DNA from 3 places in the Anaerobacillus alkaliphilus genome. Region 3 is predicted to be linked to each of the others. Evidence: predicted binding sites of a transcription regulator. Region 3 holds the regulator's gene; each other region holds the start of a gene.
The links. The regulator Rex, encoded in region 3, represses fermentation and respiration genes when NADH is low (regulators of the CRP and FNR family bind a similar motif). The targets are predictions, from matches to a motif close to TTGTGAAATATTTCACAA.
Positions count from the first base shown of each region.

Region 1: the regulator Rex is predicted to act here: its motif matches at 4,435-4,452, upstream of DS745_RS08840 (cytochrome c oxidase subunit 2A).
Region 2: the regulator Rex is predicted to act here: its motif matches at 7,592-7,609, upstream of nirB (nitrite reductase large subunit NirB).

Region 1 is NZ_QOUX01000030.1:59,595-70,904, reverse strand. It holds gene DS745_RS08860 (ABC transporter ATP-binding protein) at 1-235, opposite strand, end outside; gene DS745_RS08855 (Ger(x)C family spore germination protein) at 382-1,548, opposite strand; gene DS745_RS08850 (GerAB/ArcD/ProY family transporter) at 1,535-2,635, opposite strand; gene DS745_RS08845 (spore germination protein) at 2,645-4,120, opposite strand; gene DS745_RS08840 (cytochrome c oxidase subunit 2A) at 4,639-4,797, shown strand; gene DS745_RS08835 (cytochrome c oxidase subunit II) at 4,820-5,287, shown strand; gene DS745_RS08830 (b(o/a)3-type cytochrome-c oxidase subunit 1) at 5,287-6,987, shown strand; gene DS745_RS08825 (rhodanese-like domain-containing protein) at 7,319-7,723, opposite strand; gene DS745_RS08820 (MFS transporter) at 7,897-9,078, shown strand; gene mgtE (magnesium transporter) at 9,165-10,505, shown strand; gene rocF (arginase) at 10,559-11,310, opposite strand, start outside.
Region 2 is NZ_QOUX01000047.1:274,717-286,026, forward strand. It holds gene DS745_RS21705 (M2 family metallopeptidase) at 9-1,583, opposite strand; gene DS745_RS21710 (family 43 glycosylhydrolase) at 1,891-3,300, shown strand; gene DS745_RS21715 (MarR family winged helix-turn-helix transcriptional regulator) at 3,714-4,148, shown strand; gene DS745_RS21720 (ring-cleaving dioxygenase) at 4,190-5,131, shown strand; gene DS745_RS21725 (ring-cleaving dioxygenase) at 5,159-6,145, shown strand; gene wrbA (NAD(P)H:quinone oxidoreductase) at 6,488-7,099, shown strand; gene nirB (nitrite reductase large subunit NirB) at 7,700-10,129, shown strand; gene nirD (nitrite reductase small subunit NirD) at 10,143-10,454, shown strand; gene DS745_RS21745 (DUF421 domain-containing protein) at 10,744-11,310, opposite strand, start outside.
Region 3 is NZ_QOUX01000033.1:13,009-24,318, reverse strand. It holds gene groL (chaperonin GroEL) at 1-438, opposite strand, end outside; gene groES (co-chaperone GroES) at 544-828, opposite strand; gene DS745_RS10315 (CPBP family intramembrane glutamic endopeptidase) at 1,260-1,973, shown strand; gene DS745_RS10310 (YdiK family protein) at 1,974-2,165, shown strand; gene thiH (2-iminoacetate synthase ThiH) at 2,200-3,306, opposite strand; gene DS745_RS10300 (thiazole synthase) at 3,420-4,193, opposite strand; TPP riboswitch at 4,317-4,428, opposite strand; gene DS745_RS10295 (MDR family MFS transporter) at 4,512-5,933, opposite strand; gene DS745_RS10290 (redox-sensing transcriptional repressor Rex) at 7,393-8,028, opposite strand; gene moaC (cyclic pyranopterin monophosphate synthase MoaC) at 8,201-8,695, opposite strand; gene DS745_RS10280 (ABC-F family ATP-binding cassette domain-containing protein) at 8,916-10,844, shown strand; gene DS745_RS10275 (hypothetical protein) at 10,897-11,310, opposite strand, start outside.

The DNA of each region.
Region 1 (11,310 bases), on a different contig from region 3:
CAGGTGGAATTGCGTTAGAATTGTCATAAACCACTTGTTCACCAATGGTTATTTTTCCTGTTGATGGTTGCTCAAACCCAGCAAGCATTCGTAATGTTGTTGTTTTTCCACAACCACTTGGGCCTAGTAATGTGATAATTTCTCCACGTTCTATGTTTAAATTTATAGCGTCAACTGCAGGTTTTTGCGTACCAGAAAAAAGCTTTGTTACTTGCTCTAACTGTATAAAACTCATGAAACTCTCCCCCTAAAAAAGACTTCATCTATAAAAACCTACGTTTAATGATAATGATTTTCATTGTAGTTTATTATAGCATAGGCTTTTTTTCACAGTCAACGAGGTTCAGACAGTTGTCACAAAAATATGAAGGTGTTTTCTTTCTATCTGCCTATCTTTCTTTTCCCTAAATACCCTTTCTGCCCTGTGTGTTCCATCTTAAAATCTACCGATACGTTTACAACAGTTTCGCGCCAGCCTGACTCTTCCCAATGTAATGTGTCAAAAAAATCTGGGTCTTTTACCCAAAGCCGATGACCAATCAACCAAGGCTCAACATTTTCTGCCTGCATCCTTTTGATTGTTTTTGTTACTAACTCCTTAATTTCTTTCTCCATCTTATCATTGGCTTCCTTTACTAAATCATTAGTCACCCTTACTTCAGGCGTTCCTACTTCAGCAATTTCACCTTTACCCTTGACACTAATATTTACTGTAAGTGGGGTTGTTTCCTCGTAATGAAATTTAGCTTGTAAGTTTCCTCTTGTGATCGAAACTTCTTCTTCCCCGACATTGGTTTCTAGCGTTATTGTGTAATTTACATTATCCACTCGATTGTTCTTTAATAGTTCACTAATACCAACTTCATCTCTTTCTAATTTTGCCACTAATTTATGATTATGAAGGACCGCCATCCCTTCAATGAGTATTTTTTTGTCTAAAATTTTAGCTAATGGGAGTGTCGCTGCACCAGAGATCATATTGGTATCTCTACGATACTCAAAGAGCTTCACATCCTTTGTTCGCGATATTTTCTGTTCAGCTTGGAAAAATCGATTTAAATAAAGAGCAGGCAAATTTACTAACGGCGACTCTTGGTTAATAAATTCTTCAACCTTTCCATCTTCAATGACTAGTAAAAAAATTTGGTTGGCAACTTGAGGAAGTCGATCAAAGAAATCGATCACTCTGTCTAGTCCATGACTAGCGACATGTTCACTGACCGTCACTACTTTTAAGTGGCCAAAAAAGAGAACTGTCGGTGTCATTGCTTCTATATGGGCAACCGCATCTAAAATTGTCTTTCCAGTGGCAGTAAACGTCTCGAACTCTTTTACCGAGCCAGCAGGGGATCCTTCTCGTCCTCCAGTTAAAAGTATTGGGATTTGTAACGTTACACTATATAAAATCTCATTGTCATTATTTTCTTCCACGTCAATGCCCATACCCACAATCATTGATCTATGATCAATTTCCCTAGCATCATCAATGCACCCAGTTAGCATTAGAATTATGGCAAGTGGGACAAGCGATAGCTTAACTAGTTTCACTTTGTTGAGCTCCTTCTTTTCGTTTCATTAATAAGAAACCTAATAGTAAAGCTGGCACGCAAAAGGAATAAATGATGTTATTAAAATGTATAGGTATCCAAATTTGTTCAACAAAGTTTGGCATGAACATAGTTATCACAAATAATAAAACTAACGAAAGAAGTATATAGATGTAGTTTCTTCTTATCGGAAATATACGTTGCATTAAAAACACCATAAACCATGACTGAACTAGCATGATTTTATAATAAGCAATCAGCCATACCCCCAAGAAAAATAAATCTACTCTCTCTATTACTCCTGTTCTCGTTGACAAAGACTGAACCAATGCCGTAAAAGGTGATAAAAGCGTTAAAGATTGTTCGAAACCAAAGGTCCCTACTACCACAAGACAAATACCAACATAGATAGAAACAACCAAAAGTAGACCATAACTCATCGGTCTAAAGACTGCGGCATCTTTTTTCAAAAATGGCAAATAACCTAGTAGAGCTATTACTCCCGTATACCGGGCCATATCACTGATAGAACTCTTCAAAAATGTGATAACATCCGTCGTCCAAACAGGGGCAATATACATCCAGCGAAAATATTCAGTAAAGCCTAAACCTACAATTGAAAAAAGCAGGATAAACTCAACAAGTATTAAGGAAACAACAAAACGGCTAATCGCTGTAATTCCATAACCTAAGCCCACCGCAGCCACTAATAAAAAGAGAAGTAGAACAATCCACTGGTCAGTGTTAGGAAGCAAATATACTTTTGTTATTAATGTCAATGCCTCCAAACCATAAACAATAGCAAACAAAGTACTGACAATGAAATACAACACGATCAAGTGGAACACCCAGTTCCAAGTAGAGACTTTCATCTCATAAAAGAAATCGTAACTTTCGTATTTAGAGCTAAATTTTTTTAACAAGTAAAAAAGAACAAAGTAAGGAATGACAGCTACCAAAACCTTTAACCACGCACTTCTTACCTCATCCCCACCCACATAAGGTAAGAAAGTGACTCCTAGAGTAATTGTTGAACAACAAGTAACTGCAAAAAGATCAATACCCTTGAATTTCCTTACCACCTCCATTAGTCAAAATCACCCTCCTTTTTTCTCAAAATACTGCGTTTTTATTTGCTGCATTCTACCTAACAACTGCTGCATTTTAAATGTTGATAATGGCGATATGTATGGTGTTGAAAGAGACTCTAAGTTACAAATATGAATAAAAATAACACAAAAGCCTAGCACGAACCCATACAAACCAAAAATTGATGATATGATCAACAAACCATAACGAAGAACGCGTAGTGACGATACTAATTCCCAAGTAGGAGAAGTAAAAGATGCTATTGCGGTAAACGAAATAACAATGACCATTAGACTACTAACAACCCCTGCTTCAACAGCTGCTGTTCCAATAACTAAACCTCCAACAATACCGATTGTTTGGCCAACAAAGCTAGGAAGACGTATACTAGCCTCCACTAAAACATCTAAGGCAATCATCATTATTAGTGCTTCTGCAGCTGCCGGAAAAGGTATTTGTGATCTCGACTCTGCAATTGTTAATGCGAGAGTTTCTGGAATTAGTTCTGGATGGAATGCGACTAATGCTACATAAAGAGCTGGTAAAGCTGTAGATAAAATCATACACAAATATCGGATAGCTCTTACAAATAGGGCATTATAAAACGAACTAAAACTAAGGTCATCACCAACCAAATATAAATCAAACAACGTAACAGGAAGAATTGAAACGAATGTTACATTGTCAATAAAAATAGCAATCTTTCCTTCCCCTAATGCCAACGCAACATTGTCTGGTCGCTCTGTACCAAACACTTGTGGGAAAATAGACGTTGGATGATCAATAATCTGCTTATTTAATTGTCCTAGAGTAATCAGTTGATCAATTTTCACATTTTGCATTCTTTTGTCAATCTGCTCAATATCCTTTTTATCTGCATAACCATCAATGTACATGACAGATACCTTTGTATGTGAAAGTGAACCAATTTCGTAATTTACGGTCTTTACACGAGGATCCTTCAGAAACTTCCTTACGATAGAAATGTTCGTTTGTATATCCTCAATAAATCCTATCTTCGGACCGAATACTTGGTATTGTGTGGTAGGTTCAGATATATTTCTCTTTTCTTTCCCAGGTACTTTAACTTCAATTGGGAGCTGCCCATCAATGTGACAAATAGCTCCTCCGTTAAATAATGCAAAAATAATCTCGTTCCAATTTTTAAGAGAGATATTTTTAGGATTATTAATCTGTTGACGATGATCAACTTCTTCGAATTGGTCTTTCATCGATTCAACTAAAGGCTTTATTACACTCATATGTAGAAATTCAAGATCAACGATTCCCTGGAGAAAATAGATAATCCCCTTCTCTCCTCGTGAGAGCACGATCTCTCTATAGGTAAAGTCGTCACAAGCTTTAAATATTTCTTTCATCTCTATATCAAACAAGCTACTAACTTGCGGTGGTTCTTCCGAGATATTTAGGCTTCTAAGATATTCCTCATATTTATCTTGTCTTATCGTAGTATTCTTGTTCATATAGAACCTCTCTTACATTCAAACTTAGATAAGAGTAGTTTGTAACGGAACATTCTATTTATTCCCACCAACCACTATTTTTCCCATAAAAAAAGAACCAGAATGGCGATCTTTTAAACAAATAGCGGCTTTTTACTAATAAAATATTATTTCTTTACTTGTTTCCTCTGTTCCTTCGCCATTTTCTACTTGTCCATCCCCTAACTTATGGCAGCTTGAGCTACCTAATTAATTTATTGATTACTACTGTCTCTATCCTAAAATGTGTCAATATTTTAACAATGCCATTTCAGAGCTTATTACAGCCTGTTTATATGTGATTTTTCTCACAGTAGTTATTCTCAAAAACTTTATAATTGCGATAGAGTAGTTTCCACTATATGAACTACTGTTATGTTTATTAACTATATTATGTTGTAAGTGTCATTATTTTTTCACATTTGCGGAAAAATTTTGTAATGTTTTTCCTATATTATGTAATCGTGGGGGTCTTAATTATCATAAGAGGAGGGTTATTTATGGCTAAAAACAACACAAACCTAGAGACAAAAAAGGGTTATGTACCAACAGAATCAGATTCATCTTTAAAAGGAACCTTAATATTCACCATGTTAGTAGGATTATTTATTGTTGGATCTTGGTCAGCTATTTTCTACTTATTCTTAAATAGAATGTAATTTTGTGAAAGGGGGAACTTAAATGCATTTACATCGTTATGAAAAAATATGGTTAACATTTGGTATTGGGTCTTTATTCGTTTTTTTAGCAGTATTAGGAGTTAGTGCATTCGCATTCGGGCAACAACCACCTAGCCACATGGCTACAGTCGATCCACAAAATTTAAGTAATGAAGCACCTTTCAATGAGCCGGGGTTACGCCAAATTGACGAAAATACGTATCAAGCCACAATCATTGCAATGGCTTTTGGATATTCACCAAATAAAATTGAAGTTCCAGTTGGATCAACCGTACGATTTCAAGTAACTAGTTCTGATGTTGTTCACTCATTTACTATTCCAATGACAAATGTGAACTTCATGGTTACACCTGGTCATGTGAACATGGCCGAACACACATTTACCGAGCCTGGTACTTACCTCGTTCTTTGTAACGAATACTGCGGTACCGGACACCACTACATGCAAATGGCGATTGAGGTGAAATAATGAGAAATTCAGCATTAAGAGTCGATGAATTTGTTTCAGACACAGAAGTTAGAGTAGCACCAAAAGACGCTTCTCTAAGTATGGCACACATACACGTAGCATTTTTTGCTTTCATTATCGGGGCACTTATGGGACTTTTACAAGGACTTGTCCGCGGAGGCATGATTGAGCTTCCGAGTTGGCTTGGTTACTACCAAATTTTAACTGTCCATGGAGTTTTACTTGCACTTGTTTTTACTACTTACTTTATTTTTGGTTTTTTATTTGCCGGGGCTAGTCGTACTCTCGGGGCATTTCCAAATGGCCTTCGAAAGCTAGGCTGGGCTGGTTTTTGGGTAACCACGATTGGTACGCTAATGGCTGCTGTACTTATTCTGGCAGGGGAAGCCTCTGTTCTATATACATTCTACGCTCCACTTGCAGCTCATCCGTTCTATTATGTAGCTTTAACACTTTTTGTCGTAGGGACTTGGATTGCAAGTGCTGCAGTTCTTGCTCATTACTTTAATTGGAAAAAAGCAAATAAAGGACAAAAAACACCTCTATTCGGATTTATGGCTACAGCAACACTTATACTCTGGATTGTAGCATGTTTAGGGGTAGCAGCTACAGTATTATTACAAATGATCCCTTGGGCATTTGGTCTTACGGATAAGATGAACATATTACTAAGCCGTACACTTTTCTGGTATTTCGGGCATCCACTAGTCTACTTCTGGTTACTACCTGCTTACATGGCTTGGTACGTTTGTATTCCAAAAATCATTGGCGGAAAATTGTTTAGTGACTCACTTGCTCGTTTGGCCTTTATTTTATTCTTGTTATTTTCAATACCTGTTGGGTTCCACCATCAGTTAATGGAGTCTGGCGTTTCAGAGTTTTGGAAGTTCGTTCAAACAGTATTAACGTTCGTTGTTATCGTTCCATCATTAATGACCGCATTCTCAATCTTTGGTACGTTTGAGCAAACTGCCCGTTCTCAAGGTGGACGTGGATCACTTAGCTGGTTAGGTATCCTACCTTGGAAAGATGTACGTTTCTTCGCTCCATTTATGGGGATGTTAATCTTTATCCCAGCTGGTGCTGGTGGAATTATTAACGCATCTAATCAAATGAACGCTGTTGTTCATAACACACTTTGGGTTGTTGGGCATTTCCACTTGACCGTAGGCTCAACGATCGTTCTAACATTCTTTGGAATTTCATACTGGTTAATTCCACATTTAACTGGCAGAAAGTTTACGCCATATATCAACCGTTTAGGTATGGTGCAAACTTGGTTATGGACAATCGGAATGTTCTTCATGTCAGGTGCGATGCATTTAATGGGTCTTCTTGGAGCACCACGTCGTACTGCGTATACAACTTACCAAGACCACCCTACAGCAATGGCTTGGTTTGAAGGAATGTTTACGAATTATATAACAGTCGCTATTGGTGCTGTTATCTTAACAGCTGCTGCACTATTAATGTTCTATAACTTTATTTACATGGTTTGGTTAGCTCCAAAAGGAGAAACAGCGTTCCCTGTAAGTGAACCTGCAAGTGATGCATCCACTACACCTGCAATTTTTGAAAACTGGAAACTCTGGATCGGCATTGTCGTATTACTCATCCTTTTCGCTTACACCATTCCGGTTTACGATATGATTGTTAATGCACCACCAGGTTCACCTGTATTTAACTATCTAATTAAATAATGAACAAACCACTAGGGCTTCCCTAGTGGTTTTGCTTATGTTTAGAGGCTGAAGTCACCTCATTCGTTACCAGTTCTGTCTTTTTTGCATGGCTCTTTCCGTAAACATTGTGGCTTTTCTATCCTGAAATTATTGGAAAAATACCCCAGATGAAGATATCAGCCAATAAATTATGTAAGAAAAGAGCATTACTTACTAAATTAGTGGTCAATTCTTAGTAATTTGTGTAAAACTCCGGCTTTTGAGATTTTTACGAAAGCAACAAACTTTTCGAAAACAGTCTTTTACATAAACAAAAAACGTAGAGCGATGAAGTTCATCACTCTACGTTTTAATTGGCTGACTTCGTCTCACCTTTCCAATCGAGCATAGCACCCTTTATATTGGTTACATTTTCATAGCCTTGCTCTTTTAAAAACGCCGCTGCCTTCATACTTCTATTTCCACTTCTACAAATAACAATAATTTCTTTATCTTTAGGTAGATCCTGATAGGTTTGTTCAAAGGAACTCAAAGGGTAATTCACGAAGCCCTCGATATACGCTTCATTAAATTCATAATCTTCCCTTACATCAATGTAAAAAGCTTCATCATTGTTTTTTATCGAGTCCGCCATACGATAGCTTAGATCACTAACCTCCAATTGCTTAACTCCTGTAAGAGCCTCTTCATTACAACCGGTAAGAAAAACGATCATCAAGATTCCTAAGAATAAAAATCTGATAAAATTGTTCATTTAAATCGCCCACCTTATTCTCTTAAATAGTACATCTATAACTCCTATAATTATATTACATATAGTGTTATTACTACCTGGCAAGTTATGAATGTTTAAAGGCAATTAATGACGATTTTACATATACATAATCTATATTGATACCCTAATCTTAACAAGTAAGGTGATTTGCTATGGAAAACCCTAAAGAAAACAATATACCTTATACTCTAAGTCATATATTAATTATTTTTGCAATGTTGGCTATTTTGATTGTCTCTAATCTTTACATCATGATCCCTCTCTTAGGAAATGTAGCAACTACTTTTTCTATTTCAACTTCAGAAGCTAGCCTTTCTATTAGTGTATTTTCATTCTTTTACGCATGTGGATTAATTTTTTTCGGTCCCTTATCAGAACGGTTTGGTCTAAAAGAGACCATTTGCACAGGCTTATTCGTTCTAATCATCCTAATGGCAGCAGGCTTTTTCATGACTAACTTCTCTACTCTTCTTCTCCTAAGAGCGCTACAAGGGTTTTGGGCAGCTTCATTCGCACCTGTATCATTTATATATGTATTGAATGTATTAAATATAGAACATCGCGGGATAGCAATCGGAGTTATTAATACAGGGTTTTTATCAGCTGGAGTCATCGGTCAATTACTAAGCTCTTCAGTAAACATCGTTTATGGTTGGCAGAGCATTTTTCTTACTTTAGCAATTTTGTATTCATTTCTTCTAATTTACTCTCTAAATAAGCTTCCACGACCAAGGAAACAAAAACAATCAAGGTCTATCCCAACATTATTAAGGACCATAATATCAATTCCTTTTCGACAAGATTTAAAAAGACTTTACTTCATTACATTTACAACTTTACTAGCATTTGTAGCCTACTATACAGCGCTAGAAAATTTCTTTTCAACGAATACGGATGCTACTCCTTCGACGACGTTAATGGTCCGTGGGTTTGGCCTAATTGGGTTAATTATAACTATTTATTCTACTAAGATTGGCACACGCTTCGGCTATGAGAATACAATTCTTTTCGGTCTTACTTTAAAGCTCATAGGTTTACTATTTAGTGGCACAATAAATGTCTACCTCATCGCTTTTGGTTCTATCGTTTTCGTTGCAGGGGTTGCAATCATTATTCCTTCCCTTATTCAACTTATCGGTTACAAAGGCGGGCATGACCGGAGTCTAACAATTTCTATGTATAGCTTCATTTTGCTATTGGGAGCAAGCTTCGGAAGTGGCATTACTGTTTTCTCAAGCTACTTCATTCAGCTTTTTACCTTAGCTACTTTGTTATTTGGTTCCTTCATTATTATTCTTATCGAGAAAAGTGGCTCAAACATAAAAAAAACGTAAGAATTGTATTTACTATTTGTGAGTTTTTTTATAGTGTAGTACCTAGGGGTTTTCCCCAAAACACTATCAAGTAAGGAAGTGTTTCTATGAATGCTGATCAATTAACCGTACTTATTATTAAGTACCTAAAAGAAAATAAAAAAGGCGCCCTCGAAAAGGTTATTGATGAACTTCAACCTTACGACATCGCCCAACTGTATCAAAACCTACCTGGCAAACACCATTTTAAATTTTTATTGTATTTATCACCTCAACAAATTGCTGATCTCATCCAGGAGTTGGATAGTGATTTGCAAATTGAAATTCTTCATCGCCTTGGTATCGAAAAGTCATCTAAAGTTATGGACTTAATGGAAAATGATGACTTAGCAGACTTATTAAGTGAGCTTTCTGTTGAAAAAATCCAAGAATATTTGGCTGCGATGAAATCGGAGGATTCTACTTACGTTCAGAATTTAATGACCTATTCGCCAGAAACAGCCGGCGGATTGATGACCAATCAGTTTGTTTGGATTAAGAATGATTATACTGTTCGAGATGCTGTGGACAAGCTAAAGTCATTTGCGGAGATGAACCATACAATTTATTACCTTTATGTCATTAATGATAATAAAGAACTTGTCGGTGTAGTTTCGTATCGAGACATGCTTCTTAGTAATATTGACGAGAAAATTAGCGATATTATGTTTAACCGAGTTATCTCGGTACCTGTTGATCTTGACCAAGAAGAAGTGGCACAACTCATTCAACGCTATGACTTCGTTGCTGTACCAGTTGTTGACGAAAAAAACAAATTACTTGGAATTGTAACTGTCGATGACGTGATTGACGTTGTCATTCAAGAGGCAAATGAAGATATCGAGAAATTATCTGCATCTGGTAAGGATATCGATTTTAATACAAAGGCAACGACTGCCTCTTTCCGCCGTTTACCATGGCTAATCTTATTATTATTCATCGGTTTAATCTCAGGTAGTATTATTAGTGGATTTGAAGATACTTTAGAACAAGTTGTTGCCTTAGTGTTTTTCATGCCAATGATTGCTGGAATGACTGGAAATACGGGTACTCAATCTCTAGCTGTTGTTGTCCGCGGACTTATTAGCCATGATCTAGATAGAAAAACAGTAGTAAAGTTAGTCACACGGGAATTAGGAGTGGGTTTAATTATAGGTATTACATGCGGAGCACTAATCGCAATTATTGCTTATGTATGGTTAGGTCCAATTTACTCCTTAATAGTGGGCGGTTCATTAATTTTAACCTTAATCATCGGAACAATGGCAGGGACGATCATACCTTTGTTACTGTACAGATTTAACATCGATCCTGCAGTTGCCTCCGGTCCACTTATCACAACATTAAATGATATATTTTCATTAATTGTTTATTTTAGCTTTGCAACTGCATTTCTATCTTATCTATAAAATAAAGAGTGTAACGTTCTGAGCAACCAACTCACCACATTACACTCTTTTAGTTATAGAAGCTTTTCACCGAACAGTGATCCCATTAAGGCTACAGCCACTGTTGCAGTATTATTTTTGTCATCTAAAATCGGATTAACTTCAACGAACTCAGCTGAGGTAACAATTCCAGCTTCCGCTAACATCTCCATTGCCAAGTGCGTTTCACGGTATGATGTACCACCTAGTACTGGAGTTCCTACACCCGGGGCATCGTGTGGATCAATGGCATCTAAATCAAGACTTAAATGAACACCATCTGTACCATTAGAGACGTGCGCAATCGCTTCTTCCATCACTTTTGTCATACCTAGACGGTCAATTTCGTGCATTGTGTATACTTTAATCCCTTTTTCTTTAATAAGCTCTTTTTCACCCGGATCAAGGGCCCGTGCACCAATAATGACTACATTTTCTGGTTTGATTTTTGGAGCAAAACCATTAATACCAGTTAAATACGGGTGACCTATCCCTAAACTAACTGCCAAGGACATCCCGTGAATATTTCCAGAAGGTGAGGTATCACCTGTATTTAAGTCACCATGAGCATCAAACCAAATAACCCCTAAGTTCTTATGGTGTTCTGCAACACCAGCAAGAGTTCCAATTGCAATACTATGATCTCCTCCTAAAACTAATGGAAATTGATCCATAGCAACGATATCAGATACTGCTGATGCAAGTTTTTGATTTGCTTTCACTACTTCTTTTAAATCTTTTAAATTTTCTTCATCTATTATATCAAAACGATTAGGTCTGCCGATTT
Region 2 (11,310 bases), on a different contig from region 3:
GAGAGAGCTTACTTACAATATGCATCAACAAAATATTGTGGGTTTAGTGGTTGCCCTGTCGCACGTTTGATTTTTTCGTTCCAGTGGTATTTTGAGCCTGGTTTAAAGAACTGTTCGTTTAGGAAGTTTCCAACTGTTGGGTTGAAAAATTGTTCCGAAACTTCGGTTTTAATATATTGATGAAGCTGAGCTGATGTTAATTCACCAAGTAGATAGTTTTGGTAGTACACAGGCGCTAGGGTAAAGTGGATTTTTGCTGCCCAGTCTGGTAGGTCACGGTTTTCTGGAGAATTCACTAATTGAATTTCATTCACTAGTTTCCACCAAAGTGCATTTAAATCTTGATCTGGGTTTTCATATAATTCTTTTTCGAAGAATACGAATGTAATAATCCATCGTCCTGCAATAAGCATCTTTAACTGTTCAAATTTTTCAAGGGCTGGTGCTAACGTTTCTAACTGATCACTTTCAAGCTTTAGGAACGTTTCCAACCATTCTTTGTTTTCGGTCATTTTACCAAATAACATGGCAATGGCTTCAGTTGTTAACGTGTGAGCTGGTGATCTTAGAACATAAGGAAGCTCACGATCTAAATATTTAAAGTAAGCGGCGTGACCAAATTCGTGGAGCATCGTTCCCATCCAATATGCATCCGGCTGGTTGTTACATAATACACGAGTATCCCCGTTACGATCCATGTCTGTACAAAAAGCTGTTGGGTTTTTCCCAGGGCGTGGATCCATATCACTCTTAGCATATAAATCTTCAATTGGGATGTTCATTGCAGCGAATGTATCGGCAGTTAACTTCTCGATGTCTTGATCTTTGAAAAAAGGATCAAGATTTGTTTCTTTAGAAGCAGGTGCTTCTTGGAAGAAAGGATCGACATAATGCCATGGTCGTAAATCAGAAACGGATATCTCAAATTTCGCTGCTAGTTCCTCGTCTAATTGTTGTTTCAATTGACGGAAGGTGCTATCCGAAAGATCAATCAGTTGCTGAAAGATTGAGAAAATCTCTTCGCGATCTAATTCTTGATTTTTAAACGACATCTCATGGTAATTGTTAAATCCAACTGCTTTTGCCGCTTCATTCCTAACTTTGATCAGTGTTAGAAGCTTTTCTTCAACTACCTTTCCAACTTCTTTTGAAGCCTTCCAAGCGTCTTCACGCTCTTGTAAATCCAGACTATTGATTAAGATATTGCGAACGTCATTCGCTGAAAGCTTTTTCCCATTTACTTCAGGTTCATACGTGTTAAACATATGATTTAATTCAGCAGATAGTTGTGATAACTCTTTTAGGACTTCGGCCGGAAGCTGATTTTCCATGAACGTACGTTGAAGGCCTTCTAATTGTCGTTGCTCAAGTGCTGTTAAGTCTGTTTCCTTTAAGTAGTCCTGAACTGCTTGCAACGATTCGGGATTTGAAAAATATGTACGAAACTCCGTTTGCGCTTCAGCAACCTTTTGCGCCCACTCTTTTTCACCGGTAGTTTGGGCCATCCAGCTTGCATTGGTTATGTTTTGATGTAGTTCTTTCACTCCCAAATTTTGCTCTTCTAAAAACTGTTGAACTGACATTTCTTCAACTCCTTGTGGAATAAATAGATTACCAATTTCTATCTTAAACCTTTTGTTCGTTCATGTCACCTCCGAGAAGAGAAGACAAGGAGACAGGTACATTGTCTCACGCAGAATGGATATCTGAAGTAATAACGGGAGCCCCTTTCCCAAAGAAGTTTATCTCTTGATTAAATTAGTATAGAGAAATTTAGGGTGATATACATGACTCTTACTTCTGATGCTATACTAGATAACGTAGAAATGGATTTTTATGCTATTTTAAATTAGGCTTGTAAATCTAGTAATAGAAATGGAGACAATGCTGATGAAGAAACAAGGACTAAATCCTTATCTTCCTTCATGGGAGTATATCCCAGACGGAGAACCACATGTGTTTAACGAAAGAGTCTATGTTTATGGCTCGCATGACCGTTTTAATGGACATGTATACTGCTTAAATGATTATGTATGTTATTCTGCACCAGTAGCAGATTTATCTGATTGGAAGTATGAGGGTGTTATTTATCGGAAAACAGATGATCCATTAAATCCTACTGGCCATATGTGTTTGTATGCTCCTGATGTTACACTTGGACCAGATGGAAGATATTATTTGTACTATGTATTAGATAAAATATCAATTGTTTCAGTAGCTGTTTCTGATACACCAGCTGGCAAGTATGAATTTTACGGGTATGTAAAATATGCTGATGGTACCCGCCTAGGAGAACGAGAAGGAGATCAACCGCAGTTTGACCCTGGTGTTTTAACGGAAGGGGACAAGACGTATCTATATACTGGTTTTTGTCCGACTGGAGATAGGTCGAGAAAAGGGCCGATGGCAACAGTTCTTGGAGCAGACATGCTTACAATTATAGAAGAACCGGCGTTTCTTGCTCCTAGTGAGCCTTATAGTGAAGGAAGTAGTTTTATGGGGCATGAGTTCTTTGAAGCACCTTCAGTGAGAAAAATCGGCGATACCTACTATTTTATTTATTCTTCAATCGTTTTCCATGAACTTTGTTATGCTACGAGCAAACATCCGACGAAAGGCTTTGAATATCAAGGTGTGATTGTCAGCAATAATGATCTTCATATTGACTCATATAAACCTGCCGATAAACCGATGTTTTACGGTGGGAATAACCATGGTAGTATCGTTGAAATAAACAATCAATGGTATATCTTCTATCATCGACATACGAATGGTTCTAACTTCTGCCGTCAAGGTTGTATAGAGCCAATTGAAATATTAAACGATGGGACAATTCCTCAAGTAGAAATGACTTCATGTGGTCCCAACGGGGGAGCATTACTGGGTCGTGGTGAGTATCCAGCGTATATAGCGTGCAATCTGTTCTACCGTATAGAGGAAAAGTATTCAGGCGATCTATGGATGGATAGTCATTTTCCTAAGATCACTCAGGATGGTAAAGATGGCGATGAAGAAATAGGATATATTACGAATATGTTAGATTCTGCTACGGCTGGCTTTAAGTATTTCGACTGTAAGGATGTAAAGACGGTGAAAATTAAAGTTAGAGGATATTGCAATGGTGCATTTGAAGTAAAGACCGCATGGGATGGTCAAGCACTGGCTACAATACCTGTTGAATTTACTAATGTATGGACAGAATATTCTTCTGAGATTTCAATTCCAGACGGAATCCAAGCCTTGTATTTCACTTATACTGGGAATGGTAGGGCTAGTTTGGCTTCGTTTAGATTGGAATAACAGTTCCGGTACTGACTTTTGTACACCTATAGATATTCAAATATAAAATACCCTACATTGGTTGTGGGGTATTTATAGTTTTTTGTTTATAATTATTATAAAAAGATATTGACTTTAAAATACTTTTTGCTATACTTTGTATATACTATGGTGGAAAGAGTTGATAACCATGAGACCTATAAAAAGCTTATGCTCCAAGTGTCAAGTTGAAATTAAAACTCTAAAGCATACAACTATTTGTGGCTGTGGAAGTAAGATAAACATCAAATAACATACAAACGTTAAGCGAGATTTTTGATACTTGCTTGACGTTTTTTTTGTTTTAAAAAAATAATATCTTGAATTCGAGATATTTTTGTTGCATTCCCTTCACTTGAAGTGTAAAGTGATAGGTGAGAAAGGAATTGAGTCATGTGAGAAAAAATACTCGTAGTTCACTCATTTGGTTTCGTATTACTCGTTTTACCCATCAAAGTAATCTATTATCAAATGATTTTCTAAAACAGTATGGGATAACAGTTGCTCAATTTGATGTATTAAATCAGGTTTCAACATATCAACCGATTATGCAAAATGAACTTGCTACGAAAGTAACCGTGTCAGAAGGTGGAATATCACGTATGCTTACGCGCTTAGAGCAAGAGGGCTATATCATTCGTAAACAGGATTGGAAAACTAAATGGATTAGCCTTACTTCAAAAGGTGAGGATAAGATGGAAGAAGTTTTTGAACATCAACTATCTTTTCAAACGTCGATCATTAATGAGTGTCTATCCGAAGAAGAGCAGAAGACTTTATATGCACTTATGACCAAGTTACAAAAGAACACTGAAAATAAGATGAAATAATATTGATCACTTGATTAGTAAATTGAAAGGAAGGAAATGATATGTATAAAATTCCTGGGCATCATCACATTTCTATGATTACAAAACATGCAAATCAAAACAATCAATTTTATAAACATGTGCTTGGGTTACGACGCGTGAAAGTGACTGTAAATCAAGATGCTCCAACCATGTATCACTTATTTTACGGAGATAAAACAGGTAGCCCGGGCACTGAACTATCATTTTTCGAAATTCCATCAGTTGGAAAAACGCATCGTGGTACAAATGCGATTACTAGAATTGGTTTACTAGTATCTTCTGAAGAAAGTTTGCAGTATTGGAAAAAACGTTTTGAACAGCATGGGGTTTATCATGAAGAAATATCAAGATATGCCAATCGTGCCGCATTGAAATTTGAGGACCCAGAAGGGTTACGTCTCGTGCTGCTCGTATCAAACGGGGAGAAGGTTGAGCACTGGCAAACATGGGAAAAGTCAAATGTCCCAGCTGAGCATCAAATTCAAGGTATGGGTTCTGTGGAAGTGACGGTGAAAAGACTCGAAAAACTTGCGAGTACCCTTACAGACATGTTCGGCTATACAGAGGTTAGCCGTAGTGAAAACGAAGCCATCTTTCAATCGATCGACGGTGAAGTTTTTGGAGAAATCGTTGTCAGCTATTTAGACGGTCCATCGGAAAGACCAGGTCGTGGAAGTATTCATCACTTGGCGATACGTGTCAAAAACGATGAGGAACTTGCCTACTGGGATCAGCAAGTAAAACAACGAGGTTTCCAAACCTCAGGTATTGTCGACCGTTATTACTTTAAGAGTTTGTATTTCCGGGAGTCTAACGGGATACTGTTTGAAATAGCGACAGATGGGCCGGGCTTTACAATAGATGGAGATGTCGAACATTTAGGGGAACAGCTGGATTTACCACCATTTTTAGAGGGAAGACGGGCCGAGATTGAAGCAAACTTAGCCCCTATTGAAGAGTAAAATATATTTTTTTAGGAGGAAATGAATATGAACCATTTAAAAGGAATCCACCACGTAACAGCAATTACGAGTAGTGCAGAAAAGAACTATGAATTTTTTACCTATGTTTTAGGAATGCGGTTAGTTAAAAAAACAGTGAATCAAGATGATATTCAAACGTATCATTTATTCTTTGCAGATGATAAAGGTAGTGCTGGTACAGATATGACGTTCTTTGACTTCCCAGGTATTCCAAAAGGTGTCCATGGAACAAATGAAATCTCAAAGACATCGTTCCGTGTCCCAAGTGATACTGCATTAGACTATTGGGTCAAACGGTTTGATCGTTTAGATGTCAAGCATACTGAAATTAAAGAACAATTTGGAAAGAAAACTCTCTCATTCGTTGACTTTGATGATCAACAATATCAATTAATTTCAGATGAAAAAAATAAGGGCGTGGAATCTGGTACTCCTTGGCAAAAAGGTCCAATTCCACTCGAATATGCGATTACTGGGTTAGGTCCCGTCTTTGTCCGGATTGGAAACATTGACTATTTTAAAGAATTGCTAGAGAGGGTGCTATTATTTAAAGAAACTGCGAGAGATGGATCTTTCTATTTATTTGAAGTAGGTGAAGGTGGAAACGGAGCTTCAGTGATTGTCGAATCGAATACGAGTTTACCTCCAGCGCGACAAGGGTATGGAACGGTACACCATGCGGCGTTCCGTATAGATGATCGTTCGGTTTTGGATGAATGGAATGAACGATTGAGTAGTTTTGGTTTTAGCACATCTGGTTATGTCGATCGTTATTTCTTTGAGTCGTTATACGCAAGAGTTGCTCCACAGATTTTATTTGAATTTGCGACGGACGGACCAGGCTTTATGGGCGATGAACCTTATGAAACACTTGGTGAAAAATTATCTTTACCTCCGTTCTTAGAACCGAAACGTGCAGAAATTGAAACGTTAGTTCGACCAATTGAGACAGTTAGGAGTACGAAAGTGTTTGAAAAGGAATATGAGGGATAAATAGAGTTTGGGGAACTGAAGGGGGACTTTAAAAGTATAAGTTTATTATAGTATTTAACTCGTTAGAATCTTTTTAGATTGTAACGAGTCACATATCTTGAAATCATAATACTTGATATGATAATATTTGGATTAGAGTTAATTGAACTGTTATTGGAGTCTTGTGCTATTGTCAGGTAGCGGGAAAATGTAGTTCTGAATTCTTGAATTTAAGAAATGTTAATTCAAGAGGAATTTATGTGTACTAAGTTTTAAAAAAAATATATCAGGTAACAAATAGGAGTGTGTAATCCTATGAGCTTTTTCGAAAAAATATTTGGAAAAACAAAGGAGACGAATACGATGGAAAATATTAAATTAGCAGTCATATACTACAGCATGGGTGGAACGAACTATCAATTATCAAAATGGGCTGAAGAAGGTGGCAAAGAAGCTGGTGCTGAAGTAAAAGTGTTAAAGGTACCTGAATTAGCACCTCAACATGTCATCGATGAAAACGAAGGTTGGAAAGCTCACGTAGAGGCAACAAAAGATGTTCCAAACGTAACATTAGATGATCTAGAGTGGGCAGACGCAATTATTTTCAGTGTACCAACACGTTTTGGTAATATGCCAGCTCAAATGAAACAATTCTTGGATACGACAGGTGGTCTATGGTACCACGGGAAACTGGCAAACAAAGTAGTCAGTGCTATGACTTCAGCTCAAAATTCTCATGGTGGTCAAGAAGCGACGATTTTATCATTGTACACAACGATGCACCACTGGGGCGCAATTATTGCCTCACCTGGTTACACAGATCCTGTTCAATTTACATCAGGAGGTAACCCATACGGGGTAAGTGTAACAGTGGGTCAAGACGGAAAAATGATTGAAGATGTTGAAGCAGCTGTTAAGTATCAAGCAAAACGAACAGTTACCGTAGCAGAGTGGGTAAAAAAAGGAAATCAATAACGACAAATTCACCGAAAAGCTCAGAGTTGCTCTGAGCTTTTTTATGTTTGTTAAATGGAACTTGCCCAATTTCGAAAGAGAAATTGGTAATTCATATAAAACTTTGTATGAACTACATTTCACAACGAATGAGATACTATTCTTACAACGTTCTCTAACATGTTACTTAAAATGAGCTTGATTTTTTGCTTTTTTACATGTTTAGGAACAAGGACAGACTTAAAATAGGCGGGTATCGTTTATGGATCTAATTTCTTGAGGGATATATCCGCGGTCAATTTACTTTTACAGTCCAAACTTGTTCATTTACAGTCCAAAACTGAACATTTACGGTCCAAATTCACCAATTTACGATCCAAAATGATGGTTTTATGAGCGAAATTGAAAAAGGACTAACAGCACAAGTTCCAAAGGTCCATAACTACTGTATGTTTTGCTTTGACGGACGAAGATATATGACACATTTGTGAAAAGAGGACCAAACAGTCAAAAGTGTGATTTTTCTCACAAGAGTAATCTGTGTTTAGGAGTACAATCTACTCATAAAGAACATTAATCAGTTGCTTATAGGATTAATAGCTTCATAGGAGGGAACACGACATGGGCAGAAAACAACTAGTGATGATTGGGAACGGGATGGCTGGTGTGAGAACAATTGAGGAAATCTTAAAGCTTGCTCCAGACGCTTTTCAAATAACCATTTTCGGGGATGAACCACATCCGAATTATAATAGAATTAAGCTTTCAAATGTTTTACAAGGTGATACAACAGTAAACGATATCATTATGAATACTTGGGAATGGTATCAAGAAAATAACATTGAGCTTTTTACAGGAGAAGCAATTGTTCGCATTGATACTGAAGCGAAACAAGTAATCTCAAATCAAGGTAGAGTAGTGAGCTACGATGATTTAATTATTGCGACTGGATCAAGTTCGTTTATTTTGCCAATTCCGGGTGCCGATAAAGTGGGCGTTACTGGTTTTCGTGATATCCACGATTGTGAAACGATGATCAAAGTAGCGCGGGACTATAAAAAAGCTGCAGTTATTGGCGGCGGGTTGCTTGGTCTTGAAGCAGCAAGAGGCTTGTTAAACTTAGGTATGGAAGTAGATGTCATTCACTTAATGCCTCATTTAATGGAGCGACAACTCGATCCTACTGCGTCAATCATGCTAAAAGAAGAACTTGAAGCACAAGGCATGAATTTCCTGATGGAAAAACAGACTGCTGAGATCCAAGGCGACGAAAGAGTGACTGGACTACGTTTTGTAGACGGTTCGGAGATTGAGGCTGACCTTGTCGTTATGGCAGTCGGGATAAAACCAAATGTTCAAATTGCTAAAGACAGTGGTATCTATGTAAACCGTGGAATTGTTGTTGATGATTTTATGCAGACAAGCGTTGCACATGTCCATGCGGTTGGAGAATGCGCGGAACACAGAGAAGTAATTTACGGTCTTGTAGCTCCATTATATGAACAAGGAAAAGTGCTTGCTGCTAATCTTTGTGGAGTTGAAACAAAGCCATATGAGGGATCAATTGTCGGCACTGGCTTAAAAGTTTCTGGTGTAGACCTGTTCTCTGCTGGTGAAATTGATGATGATCCAAAGACAAAGTCAATTAAAGTTCATAACGAGTTCGATGGGGTATATAAAAAGATCGTCATTCGTGACAATCGAGTTTCTGGTATTGTCTTATACGGCGATACAAAAGATAGCTCAAGATTATTTAGAATGTTACTGAAAAAAGAAGATGTTAGCGGCATGACTAGTGTATCTATATTAGAGTCTGGTTGTTGTGGTGTAGGATCTGACTCCAATGATGTCGCGACCATGGCAGCAGATGAAATTGTCTGTGGATGTAATGGTGTGACTAAAGGAACAGTTGTGGAAGCTATTCAAGCAAAAGGGCTAACAACTGTTGATGAGGTGGGTAGCTGCACAAATGCCGGACGTTCATGTGGCCGTTGTAAGTCGTTAATCTCTGATATTTTAGCGCATACTCTTGGTGAAAAATATGATGTGGCTGCGAAGAAAACAGCATTATGTGGTTGTACAACTATTAGCCGTGATGAAGTAGTCGCGGAAATTAAGGAAAAAGGTCTATCTACTGTAAAAGAGGTCATGAATGTTCTTGGCTGGAAACAAGAAGAAGGATGTTCGAAGTGTCGTCCAGCGTTAAACTACTACCTTGGAATGATCCTACAAGATCAATATACGGATGATCGCGACTCAAGACTCGTTAATGAAAAAATGCATGCAAATATTCAAAAAAACGGAACTTACTCAGTTATTCCTAGAATGTATGGCGGAGTAACTACAGCGAAGGACTTAATGAAGATTGCCGAAGTTGCAGAAAAGTATGATGTTCCTTTAGTGAAATTGACTGGTGGTCAGCGAATTGGCCTTTATGGTATCAACAAAGACGATCTTCCAGCTGTTTGGGAAGAACTAGGAATGCCATCTGGTTATGCTTACGGAAAAACTCTCCGCACGGTGAAAACTTGCGTAGGAGCAAAATTCTGTCGCTTTGGTACTCAAGACTCGATGGGACTTGGGATTGATTTAGAGAAAAAATTCGAACGTTTAGACACTCCGCACAAAGTGAAAATGGGTGTATCTGCTTGTCCAAGGAACTGCGCTGAATCTGGAATTAAGGACTTTGGTATTGTTGGAATTGATGGTGGCTGGGAGCTTTATGTTGCAGGGAACGGTGGAACAGACTTACGTGCTGGGGACTTATTTGCAACTGTGAAAACAAAAGAAGAAGTCATTGAATTGATAGGCGCATTTTTACAATACTATCGCGAGCACGCGAATTATCTTGAGCGTACTTCTACATGGGTAGAACGCGTAGGGCTTGACCATGTGAGAGAGGTTCTAGCCAATGAAGAAACTAGAAAAGCGTTGAATGAGCGCTTAGATAAAACGTTGAAGAAATACCAAGAGCCATGGGCGGAAGTGCTTGAAAACCAAGACCTTCAGCAGAAGTATTATCAAAAGCACGAAATTCCAGTCTTAGTATAAGGGGTGAAGTAGAATGGAGAAACTATATCTTACAGATTATGACTCTTTACCAGAAAGGACAGGACAGGTATTTCATATCGGTCAAGAAGAGATCGTCCTGTTCCGTCTTTCCAACGGTGAGGTAAAGGCAATTGAAAATAAGAGTCCCCATCCAAAAGGCGGAACATTAAGTGGGGGCTTAGTAAGCGGTGAATATGTATATTGCCCGCTCTATGATTGGAAAATATCATTAAATGATGGAATGGTTCAAGCACCGGACAGTGGGCAAGTAAAGATTTTTCCGATTGAAATAACTAGTGGACAGGTGTTTATGATATATCAATAGGGAATGTAGAAGTGCCTGTCACTTCCCGAAAAATCTTGTTTCACAACTATGTTTCACGAAACTATAAAAAAAGTAGCCGTCTTCCCGTAAAGGGTATACGGCTTTCTTTGTGCTGTACAACTACTACCTTCTAGGTTAAAAAACTTCTTTGCAAAGCTTGTAAAGGATTAGGGAGCAACTTGATCAGGAGATCCGCTATAGTAGCGTGCCTTAATGTTTCTAGCAATGCCAATTCTTTTTGAATACCCAATGAGGCAATCTTGAAATAAGAATTCAATAATTGCGTTATCTAGTGCTTAAGCTTTGGAATTGCAACATCGGGTTCATGCTTCAGAGAAACATGCAATTGAAGATCTCGATTAATAGAGGCGAAAAAAACATCATCTAGGTTGTGTATTCCTCGTTTTGTTAATTGTTCCTGTAGCCACATTCGATCAAGGTTAAAGTCTTTGAGTATGTCTGTGTAGATGGTTCCTTCTATGATAATTGGTAGTGCAATTGTAGAAGTTGGCTTATAAATTTGCATATCTTCTTTGGTGACGGGTTTTTTTTCTGTTTTTTTTAGTACACTTATACCTCCATTTGCCTCAATAATTGCTGTTTCAACTTCGGTAATGTCAAATACGTCTTTTTCTCTAAGCATTTGCAGGACGCTATCAATGGAATAACGAAGCTTTTTTAATCTTTGGTCAAGTATTATCCCGTCCTGGATGACAACAGTCGGTTCAAAAGTAAGCAGTCTACCTACTTTTCGATTTTTAATTTTCCAATAAGTAATGAGCCTTTGAAAAAAGGCTATAGAAATGACTGCGATAGCAGTAGGGAAGTGTTTAATATTTGGATCAGCAATGTCTGC
Region 3 (11,310 bases):
AACTTGTGCAATTGAAGCTTTGCTCTCGATTGGTTTAGAGATTGCTTGAAGCTCTTGTACTGCACGAGCCGTAGCTTTCTCGATACCTTTACGAAGAACCATTGGGTTTGCTCCACTAGTTACGTTCTTTAATCCTTCACGGATCATTGCTTGCGCTAATACAGTCGCAGTAGTTGTACCGTCACCAGCAATATCATTCGTTTTGCTTGCAACTTCAGCAACTAATTTTGCTCCCATGTTTTCAAAAGCATCTTCTAATTCGATTTCTTTTGCAATTGTTACACCATCATTTGTAATAAGTGGTGAACCATATTTCTTTTCTAATACAACATTACGCCCCTTAGGTCCTAATGTAACTTTTACAGCATTCGCTAAAGCGTCTACACCACGTAGCATCGAGCGACGTGCGTCTTCGCTAAATTTAATTTCTTTTGCCATTTTCTACTCTACCTCCTAGTTTTCTATGTAGTAGGAACTCACCCTACCTATGTTTAAAAACTAATCTTGAATAGCTATTATGTTTTTTAAAAAATAATCGTTTGATTAGCCTAAGATCGCTAATACGTCGTTTTCACGAAGGATTAAGTATTCTTTACCATCAAGCTTAACTTCAGTGCCTGCGTACTTAGAGAAGATTACTTTATCTCCTTCTTTTACTTCTAACGCAACTCGCTCGCCGCTCTCAAGAACACGTCCTGAACCTACAGCAACAACACGACCCTCTTGTGGCTTTTCTTTCGCTGTATCAGGAAGTACAATCCCGCTAGCAGTTTTTTCTTCAGTTTCTACTTGTTCGATCACAATGCGATCACCTAATGGTCTTAACAAGGAAAACAACCTCCCTCATCGAAATGATTTTTATTATTAGCACTCATTTGCTTTGAGTGCTAACACAATTCTTATAATAATCATTTCAATTCTATTTTGCAAGTATTTTTAGTATTTTTTTTAGAAAAACTTGGGTTTATTATCAAAAAGAATTTCGACTAAAAGTACCACGAAAAACCTACATTTTTCGTACAAGTTTACTCATCCATTTAGAAAATAAACTAGTTTTGTTTATACTATTATAGTTATAGTACTAGAAAAATTATCCTTCATTACTTTTGACTTATTGTAGTATATTTATACAGAGCGAATTTAATATTTGTAAGGGGTTCAAAACCATAGTGAATAGATTTCTATGCTACAATGTACTATGTAGAATGTAGTTCATGTATTTAACTTTCTAAATTCTTCAGTTTAAAGGAGTTTTTGTTTTGACAAAAAGATATTGGTTAGTGCTTCTAACTTACATTTTAATGCAGATATCAGCTTTTATTGGAGTACCAATATTAATGATACTGGGCTTTGAGAGAGAACAAATTCCTGGGGTATGGACGTTATTTAGTTTTTCTGTAGGATTTATCATTATTTTACTGTTATTAAGACAAGATATGAGTAACCGACATTTGAGTACAGAACGTAGTTCGAAGAGTGACGCCATCGTTTGGTCAATCGCCGGTATCTTTATGGCGTTTATGGCACAATACATAGCGGTTCTTATTGAAATGTCGGTGTTCGGGATTGAACCTGGCTCGGAAAATACAGAAATGATTGTTGAGTTAGCCAAGGCAACACCAGCCCTTATCTTAGTAGTTGCTGTGATTGGACCAATCTTAGAAGAAATTATTTTTAGGATGATTATCTTCGGTAGTCTATACAAACGTTTTAACTTCTGGATTGCTGCCATTATAAGTTCTGTTATTTTCGCTGCTGTTCATATGGACTTTGAGCACCTTCTCGTTTATACGTTTATGGGCATCGTTTTTGCCTTTTTATATGTAAAAACAAAACGAATTATCGTGCCTATAATGGCACACGTTGCTCTAAATAGCTTCGTTATGCTCGTTCAGGTTGTTTTTGGTGAACGTTTAATGGAGTTACAAAGAAAGTTAGACGAAATGCAAGGGTTTATTGGAGGACTATTCTAGATGAAATCACCATTATTTTGGGGTATTGTGTATCTCTTTATGGCTATAAGCTTCGTTTATTTTGCAATTCAACAACGTGGTCGTACCGGTGAATGGGATTTGTTCACGATTGTGTTAATGGCCATTGCCGCTTATGACCTTCTAGTTGCAGTAAGATATTTCACTTTTAAACCAAAAGTAGAGAAAAAGTAAAGCTTGAGGATTTTTCCCTCAAGCTTTTTGCTTTTTAAACTAACAGCTCCCAATCCTTCAACACTGGTTGATATCCTTTTTCCCTAATCATTTTTTGAATTTCTACAAGGGAACGTTCATCTGAAATCTGAAATTGTGCTGTACCTGTCTCACACTGAGAGTATCCGCCTACTTCAGTTTTTGCGCCAGCTGACATTTTTGTTACACCTAAGTAGATAAGATTATCACGTAAGTATTCTGGTTCTCTTGTTGATAGTGTAATCCCTGAGCGCGGTAAAAATAAACGGAACGCCGTAATTGCTTGAACGAGATGACGATCTTCAACGATTGATTTCGGCTGATAATCACCTAAATGTGGGCGAATTCTCGGTAACGATAAACTAATTTCGGCGTCTAAATACTTTGATTGAAGGTAGTGAGCATGCATAGCTGCAAAATACGCTTCTCTACGCCACTCGTCTAACCCTAATAATGCCCCAACATTAATTTGACGAATTCCAGCTTCACAGCCACGTTCAGGAGTATCCATGCGGTAGCGATAATCACGCTTTGGTCCCTTTACATGAACTGATTTATAAATTTCTTCATTATATACTTCTTGGTAGACAGTTAGCCCATCAACACCTGCATCGGCTAATAGTTTGTATTCCTCAGTATCTAACGGATTAATTTCAATTGCCACTGATGAAAAGTATTTTTTCAATACCTTTACAGCTTCAGCTATATACGAAACTGGTGTATGTGTTTTTGACTCACCTGTTAACACTAATATATGTTTTAACCCTTGATCCGCTAGTGCCTTTGCTTCAATTTCAATTTGTTCAAGTGATAGCTTCTTACGTTCAAATTGGTTTGTAACACTAAAACTACAATACGTACAAACGTTGACACAGTGGTCAGCAATATAAATAGGGTTGAATAGTAAAATTGTTCTTCCAAAATGTTGGACTGTTAGCTCATGCGCTTTTTGGGCCATTTCCTCAAGTAGATTTTCCGCTGCTGGAGAGAGCAAAACTAATAAGTCTTCTGTATTCATTCTTTGTTTTTGTAGGACTCGCTTAACATCTGTTTCTGTAATACCTTGAAATATATCGTCAAAAGGTAGTTCCTTTAACTTTTCATATTCGTAGTAAAAACTCATGGGAAAACCCCCTTCTTTAATTGTCAATTTTGAATTCTGAATTGTGAATTGATGCTTGTAATGCTTCGTAGTTCTGCAAACAACATTCATAATTCAAAATTCCTAATTCATAATTAGATCTGTAAAAATCCTGTCAATGGTGATGATGCTCTCGCGTGTTTGGCAACTCCACCAACTCCTGATAGATATGCTTGGCGTCCTGCTTCTACCGCTGATTTAAACGCTTGCCCCATAACCACTGGATCTCCAGCTGTAGCAATTGCGGTATTGACTAAGACAGCATCTGCTCCCATCTCCATTGCTTCACACGCTTGTGATGGTTTACCAATACCTGCATCAACGATTACTGGTTTTTCACATTCTTCAATTAAAATTTGGATTAGTTCTTTCGTTTTTAAGCCACGGTTTGTACCGATTGGTGCTCCAAGTGGCATTACAGCTGCAGCGCCAACTTCTTCAAGTTTTTTAGCTACCATTAAATCTGGGCTCATGTAAGGAAGGACTATAAAGCCCTCACTAGCTAGAATTTCAGTTGCTTTAATTGTTTCATAGTTATCTGGTAGTAAGTACTTTTGGTCAGAAATAACCTCAATTTTTATCCAATTTCCCATACCTGCTGCGCGTGCCAGTCTTGCAATACGGACTGCTTCCTCAGCTGTTCTTGCTCCAGATGTATTAGGTAGTAAAATCATCTCTTTTGGGATATATTTCATGATATTTTCTTGGTTCGTATTAAAATCAACACGACGCATAGCGACTGTAATTACTTGAGATTGTGAAGAGTTAATTACGTCTGGGATTAGGGCGTCATCATTAAATTTTCCAGTACCGATTAATAAACGACTATTAAGTTCTACTCCACCGATAGTTAATAAATCTTTTGCCATTGTTTCTTCTCCTCCTAATTTTACATATCAACAGTTCTGTCTGGAATGTGCGGTGTACAACAGGGAAAACAAAACAAAAAAGCCCCACCATACAGATGCGGCCTTAAAGACATGTAAAGATAACAATTAACAAGACAGTCTTCCCTCCGCTGGCATGATCCAGATCAGGTTACACGGTCTGTGACGGAATAGTCCTCTTCTCAGCCTAGTCCTCTAGGCTCCCGTAGCTGTAATACATATTCTTTGTATTAATCATAACACAGTTTAATAAATTTTCTATACTGAATTGCTTCATTAGTGAAGCTTTTTTTACTCACATTACGCAGTCATTGTTTTTTTACTTTCTTCATTTTTGCTAGCTTTTCCTAACATCCAACCCAAAGGTATGGTCAATAAGGCTATCATGCCTAAAAGAAAAAACCCTTCTCGTATTGCTTGTAAACTAGCTTCCTGCATCGTATCTACAGTAGCAAACACCTGAACTCTACGAACCTCATAATAAATGGAGATAAAGACAATTCCTAAGGCAGAACTCATCTGTCGCAAAACATTGTTCATTGCTGATCCCCGAGAAATAAACCTATCCGGAATGGAATTCATTCCAGCCGTCGTTGCTGGCATCGTTGAGAAACCTTGCCCAATACCTCGTAGCGCCATTAAAACAAAGATCGTTATGAGCGATGTTTCCATGGTCGTAAATCCTAGAGCTAATGTAAAGACTGCCATAATGACAAGACCGCTAGTTACAACGAATAACGGACCATGGCGATCTAGTAACCTTCCACCAATGGTCATAAAAATCCCGGTGAAAAGAGCTGAAGGTAGAAAAACCAGCCCAGTTATCACGGGGCCTAACCCATACACATGCTGGATCAATAATGGAATTAGGAAAATTGCTCCAAATAACCCTAATGAAGTAGAAATGCCTATCCAAACACTATATGTGAATGCCTTATTTTCAAAAATTGATAAATCTAACAAAGGTTGATCATGTCGATTTTCAATTTTCACAAACAGTAGTAAGGAGATCATACCTAGAGTAAATAAAACCAGATTAAGAGGTTGAACTAGATGTTCTAACGCCGATACTCTCCCTAAACCATACAATATCGCTCCCACACCAATTGTGACCGTTAGAAACCCCCACTTATCAAACGAAATTCCACTAACTTTATTTGTGTTCTTAAGATACATGGCACCGATGATAATTCCTAGTATGCCAATTGGTACATTGAATAGGAAGAGCCACTGCCAACTTCCTGCTTCAATAATAAGTCCTCCGACCGTAGGACCAATCGTTGGAGCCATCATTGCAGCAATTCCCCAAATTCCAGTTGCAAGACCTCGCTCATTTCTTGGGAACACTTCGAATATAAGTGCCATTGATAAAGGCATCATAATTCCTCCTGCAATCCCTTGAATACCACGGAAAAAGATAAGCGAGCTTAAATCCCATGAAAAAGATCCTAAAATCGAACCGATCATAAAAATGACTAAGCCAGCAAGATAAAGCTTTTTCTTTCCATATTTATCGCCTAAATAACCAGTTAGCGGCACGGTAATTCCCATCGTTACCATAAAAACAGTAATTACCCAGCCAGTAGAAACAGCATCAGCATCAAAGACATCCATTAAATAGGGAATCGCTGGGTTTAACATACTGTTGTTTAAAATAATAGTAAAAGTCCCTAACAAAACCGCTATGACAACTAGCCACTTTTCAGGGAGTAATTTGCTCATAAAAAATACCTCGTTTCCCGAAATAATTTCTATTACTACTATATCACGTTCAATTAGTGAATAGAATGAAAAACACTTCCAATTTTCTTGCAGATGGTAATTGAAAATGGTGTAGAGACTCCTACTGTAACCTTTTCCTTCACTCTCCGCTCGGTTCGGGCACGTTAGGGCTTCTTGCGTTACCTTTTCTTTCACTCTCTGCTCGGTTTGGGCACGATAGCACTTCTTGCGTTACCTTTTCTTTCACTCTCTGCTCGGTTTGGGCACGATAGCACTTCTTGCGTTTCCTTTTCTTTCACTCCCCACTCCGTTTGGGCACGATAGCACCTCTTGCGTTTCCTTTTCTTTCACTCCCCGCTCGGTTTGGGCACGATAGCGCCTCTTACGTTACCTTTTCTTTCACTCTCCAATCGGTTTGGGCACGTTAGCGCCTCTTACGTTACCTTTTCTTTCACTCTCCACTTCGTTTGGGCACGTTAGCGCCTCTTACGTTACCTTTTCTTTCACTCTCCACTTCGTTTGGGCACGTTAGCGCTTCTTGCGTTTCCTTTTCTTTCACTCTCCACTTCGTTTGGGCACGTTAGCGCTTCTTGCGTTTCCTTTTCTTTCACTCTCCGCTCGGTTTGGGCACGATAGCACCTCTTGCGTTTCCTTTTCCTTCACTCCCCACTCCGTTTGGGCACGTTAGCACCTCTTGCGTTTCCTTTTCTTTCACTCCCCACTCCGTTTGGGCACGTTAGCACCTCTTGCGTTTCCTTTTCTCTCACTCTCCGCTCAGTTCGGGCACGTTAGCACCTCTTGCGTTTCCTTTTCTTTGACTCCCCACTCAGTTTGGGCACGTTAGCACTTCTTACGGTTCCTTTTCTCTCACCCTCCGCTCGGTTTGGGCACGTTAGCGCTTCTTGCATTACCTTTTCTTTCACTCTCCGCTCGGTTCGGGCACGATCGAGCCTCTTGCGTTACCTTTTCTTTGACTCTCCACTTCGTTTGGGCACGATAGTACCTCTTGCGTTACCTTTTCTTTGACTCTCCACTTCGTTTGGGCACGTTAGCGCTTCTTGCGTTACCTTTTCTTTCACTCTCCGCTCGGTTTGGGCACGATAGCACCTCTTGCGTTACCTTTTCCTTCACTCCCCACTCCGTTTGGGCACGTTAGCACCTCTTGCGTTACCTTTTCTTTCACTCCCCACTCCGTTTGGGCACGTTAGCACCTCTTGCGTTACCTTTTCTTTGACTCCCCACTCGGTTCGGGCACGTTAGCACCTCTTGCGTTACCTTTTCTTTCACTCTCCACTCGGTTCGGGCACGATAGAACACCTTGCGTTACCTTTTCTTTCACTCTCCGCTCGGTTTGGGAACGATAGAATACCTTGCGTTACCTTAACATGGTTTCCCACTTAGATTAACAAGACTAACCAGAAACAAAAAAGGCTACCACTTTAGTGATAACCTTTCAACTTTAAATTGGATAATGCTTCAAGAAGTAAATTAACGATTGAAGTTCTACCGATAAATCGATGTGATGAACTCGTACGTTTTTTGGAACCGATAAACGTGCAGGAGTAAAGTTTAAGATACCTTTAATACCGCAAGCTACCAAGCGATCTGCAACTTTTTGTGCTACAGAAGAAGGTACGGTTAGAATTGCAACTGAAACGTTTGGATCCAGGATCTTTTCCAAATCATCTAAATGATATATTGGAACGTTACCAATCTCTGTTCCTACTTTGTTAACATCAACATCAAAGGCCATATCTATTTTTGTACTATTATTTTTTGAAAAGTTATAATGCAAAAATGCTGTCCCTAAATTCCCGACACCTATTAAGGTTACATTTGTAACCTCGTCTTGGTCTAATGTTTTTCTAAAAAAAGTTAGTAGATAATTAACGTTATATCCATAACCTTTCTTACCTAAAGCTCCAAAATAAGAAAAGTCACGTCGAATTGTTGCAGAATCGACTTTTACCGCTTCACTTAATTCCGAAGACGATACTCGTTGTTTCCCAGATGCTTGTAAATTTTCTAAAAATCGATAATACAAAGGTAATCGTTTTGCAGTCGCTTGAGGAATTTTCGTTTGATCGATATTCATTTTCTGCCTCCAACCTGTACCTTTTAACTGGATAAAGGGCAAACAAAATCTAGGGTAGTAATTATACCCCCTGTTTTCTATAGCCACACCTTATTCTTGTTTATCAATTCACATATGCTACCGACAATCCCCTGGTTTCTCCCTTTAGTTGGTACAAATTTTTTTTAGTTTATTATTCTATTTCTGTTTCTCTTTTAAAATCTCCACTTTTTCCGCCTGTTTTTTCCATTAAGTATGTAGGTCCAATAACCATCCCTTTATCTACAGCTTTACACATATCATAAACTGTCAGGGCTACCGCAGAGGCTGCCGTTAGTGCTTCCATCTCTACTCCGGTACTTCCTTTAGTTTTTACTTTTACGTAAATGTTAAGTTTATAGTTATCTTCATTTGTATGCCAATCAAACGTTACATCAACACCTGTTAATGCTAGTGGATGACACATCGGTATCCAATCTGCTGTTTTCTTGGCTGCCATAACGCCTGCCACTTGTGCAACAGCTAGTACATCGCCTTTTCCTATGGAGCCTTGACGAATTTTCTCGTATATTTCTTTCCCTACTTCGACACTAGTCTTAGCTAATGCTGTTCGTATTGTCTCATTTTTTTCTGAGATATCTACCATTTTTGCGCGACCTTGTTCATTAAAATGAGTAAATTCTGACATACTAAATGTCCCCTTTCAAACCGTCACAAGTATATTGTACACCATTTTGTCAAATTTGTAATCGTTTCATTTTTTGTAACACAAATGAAATATCTAATTTTAAATTCAATTGGTATTGCTGAAAGTATTATTTGCTTGTCCATAATTAATTACGGTACACTAACGGTATATTATAATGGAATAAACGTTAGATTGCTACTTATGTTAGGATGATGAATTTATGATACTTTTACAGTGTGTCCAATTAACAAAAACATTTGGTGTGGAACCAATATTATCGAATATAAAATTAGAAGTTCATTCACAAGATCGTGTTGCGATCGTTGGTAGAAACGGTGCTGGTAAATCTACTCTTTTAAAAATTATTGCCGGAAAACTATCTTACAATTCTGGTGACATTATTATTCCTAAAGATGTAACGATAGGCTATTTAGCTCAAGATACTGGTTTAGAATCGAGTCGTTCTATCTGGGACGAGATGTTAACCGTATTTGCTCCTCTCATCCAAATGGAAAAAGAGTTGCGAAACTTGGAAGCCAAAATGTCAGATCCTGAATGTATTAGCGACGAAAAAGTATATGAAAAACTTTTAAAAGATTATGATCTACTTTCTGAGAGCTTTAAAGAAAGAGGCGGTTATAAATATGAAGCTGATATTCGCGGTATACTATCGGGTTTACACTTTTCTGATAAAGACTATAGCACCGAAGTTTCAACATTAAGTGGTGGCCAAAAAACTCGCCTAGCATTAGGTAAACTATTACTAACCCGCCCTGATCTACTTATTTTGGACGAGCCGACAAACCACCTAGACTTAGAAACTCTTGCCTGGTTAGAACAATATCTTCTTCACTATGATGGCGCTATTTTAATTGTTTCCCATGACCGTTACTTCCTTGACAAGGTTGCCAATGTTGTCTATGAAATATCCAGAACAAAAGCAACGAAATTTGTTGGTAACTACAGCCATTACTTGGATGAAAAAGCAAAGCGCTATGAAATTGAAATGAAGCAGTACGAAAAGCAACAAGATGAAATTGATAAGCTGAGAACATTTGTTGAAAAGAATATTGCCCGAGCATCTACCACGAAACGAGCACAAAGTCGTCGGAAACAACTAGAACGAATGGATGTATTAGATCGCCCTCAAGGAGATGAAAAGTCTGCTCGCTTTTCATTTGAGATTAAAAAGCAAACTGGTAATGATGTATTAAGAATTGATCAACTTTCCGGAGGCTACCCAAATAGTAAGCCTTTATTTGAAAAGCTTACCTTGGCAGTCAATCGATCAGAAAGTATTGCATTACTTGGACCAAATGGTATCGGAAAATCTACTCTATTAAAAATCATTACCGAGCAATTAAGTCCTGTAGCAGGAACAATAAAGTACGGTAGTAATGTCACAATTGGTTACTATGACCAGGAACAAGCAAAGCTGAATTCTAATAAACAGGTATTATATGAACTTTGGGATGATTATCCTCTTACACCCGAAAAAGAAATTCGAACGATCTTAGGTAACTTCCTATTTAGTGGTGACGATGTGCTCAAAAGCGTTTCTGATTTAAGTGGCGGAGAAAAAGCTCGCGTGGCACTAGCAAAATTAATGATGCAAAAAGCTAATTTTTTAATTTTGGACGAGCCAACAAACCATCTTGATCTAGACAGCAAAGAAATTCTTGAAAGTGCATTGCTAGATTATCCTGGCACAATCCTGTTTGTATCCCATGACCGTTATTTTGTAAACCGGATGGCGACACGAGTCGTGGAAATGACTTACGAAGGTCTAATCGACTACATTGGAGATTATGATTACTACCTATTGAAGAAACAAGAGAACCTTGAACGCAAGGAATTAAAAGAAAAACAAGAGGTAAAGGTTCAGCATCAAGAAGAACAACCAAATAAACAAACATTCCTTCAAGACAAAGAAGCAAAACGAAAAGAACGTCAACGTCAGAGGCGTCTAGAGGAAATTGAACAGACCATTGAAAAAATTGAACTATCAATTGCTGAAAAGGAAGAAGCTCTTTGTGACCCAGAGGTCTACCAAGATCACAATCAAGTAGCTCAACTTAACAATGAAATTGAACAACAAAAACAAGAACTAGATTCTCTCATGGAAGAGTGGAGTGAACTAGAGGAATAAGTGTGAATTTTGAATTGTGTAAGTAGTGCTTCGATGCACTACTTACACAATTTTATTCATCTAGTGCCCAATAATAGCTCGTACAAACAATGATAAACATCGATGTAGCAGCTGCTACGACACCAGAGTCATTTAGTAATAATAAAGTAACCGAAGCAACAACTCCTGTTTGAATAAGAAGCCTCTTTACCCCACTACTGACAATCCCTTTTTTCCGCCATAAATATAATGCAATCAAAAGATATGTTGTCACAAACAGTTGCGTCCAATTACTGAATCGAAAAATTTTCCAATTCATTTCGAGCTTCCTTTTAATCGTATCAACGATGTATTGAAAGTCACCTTGGAACATTCTTGTAAATGCATAGCCAATATGCGATTCCTTCCCGTTCATTTGCGTAAGTAACAGAAACAAAATAGTCACAGCTAGGAGGCATAAAAAAATCATCATAAGCTTTCGCCAATT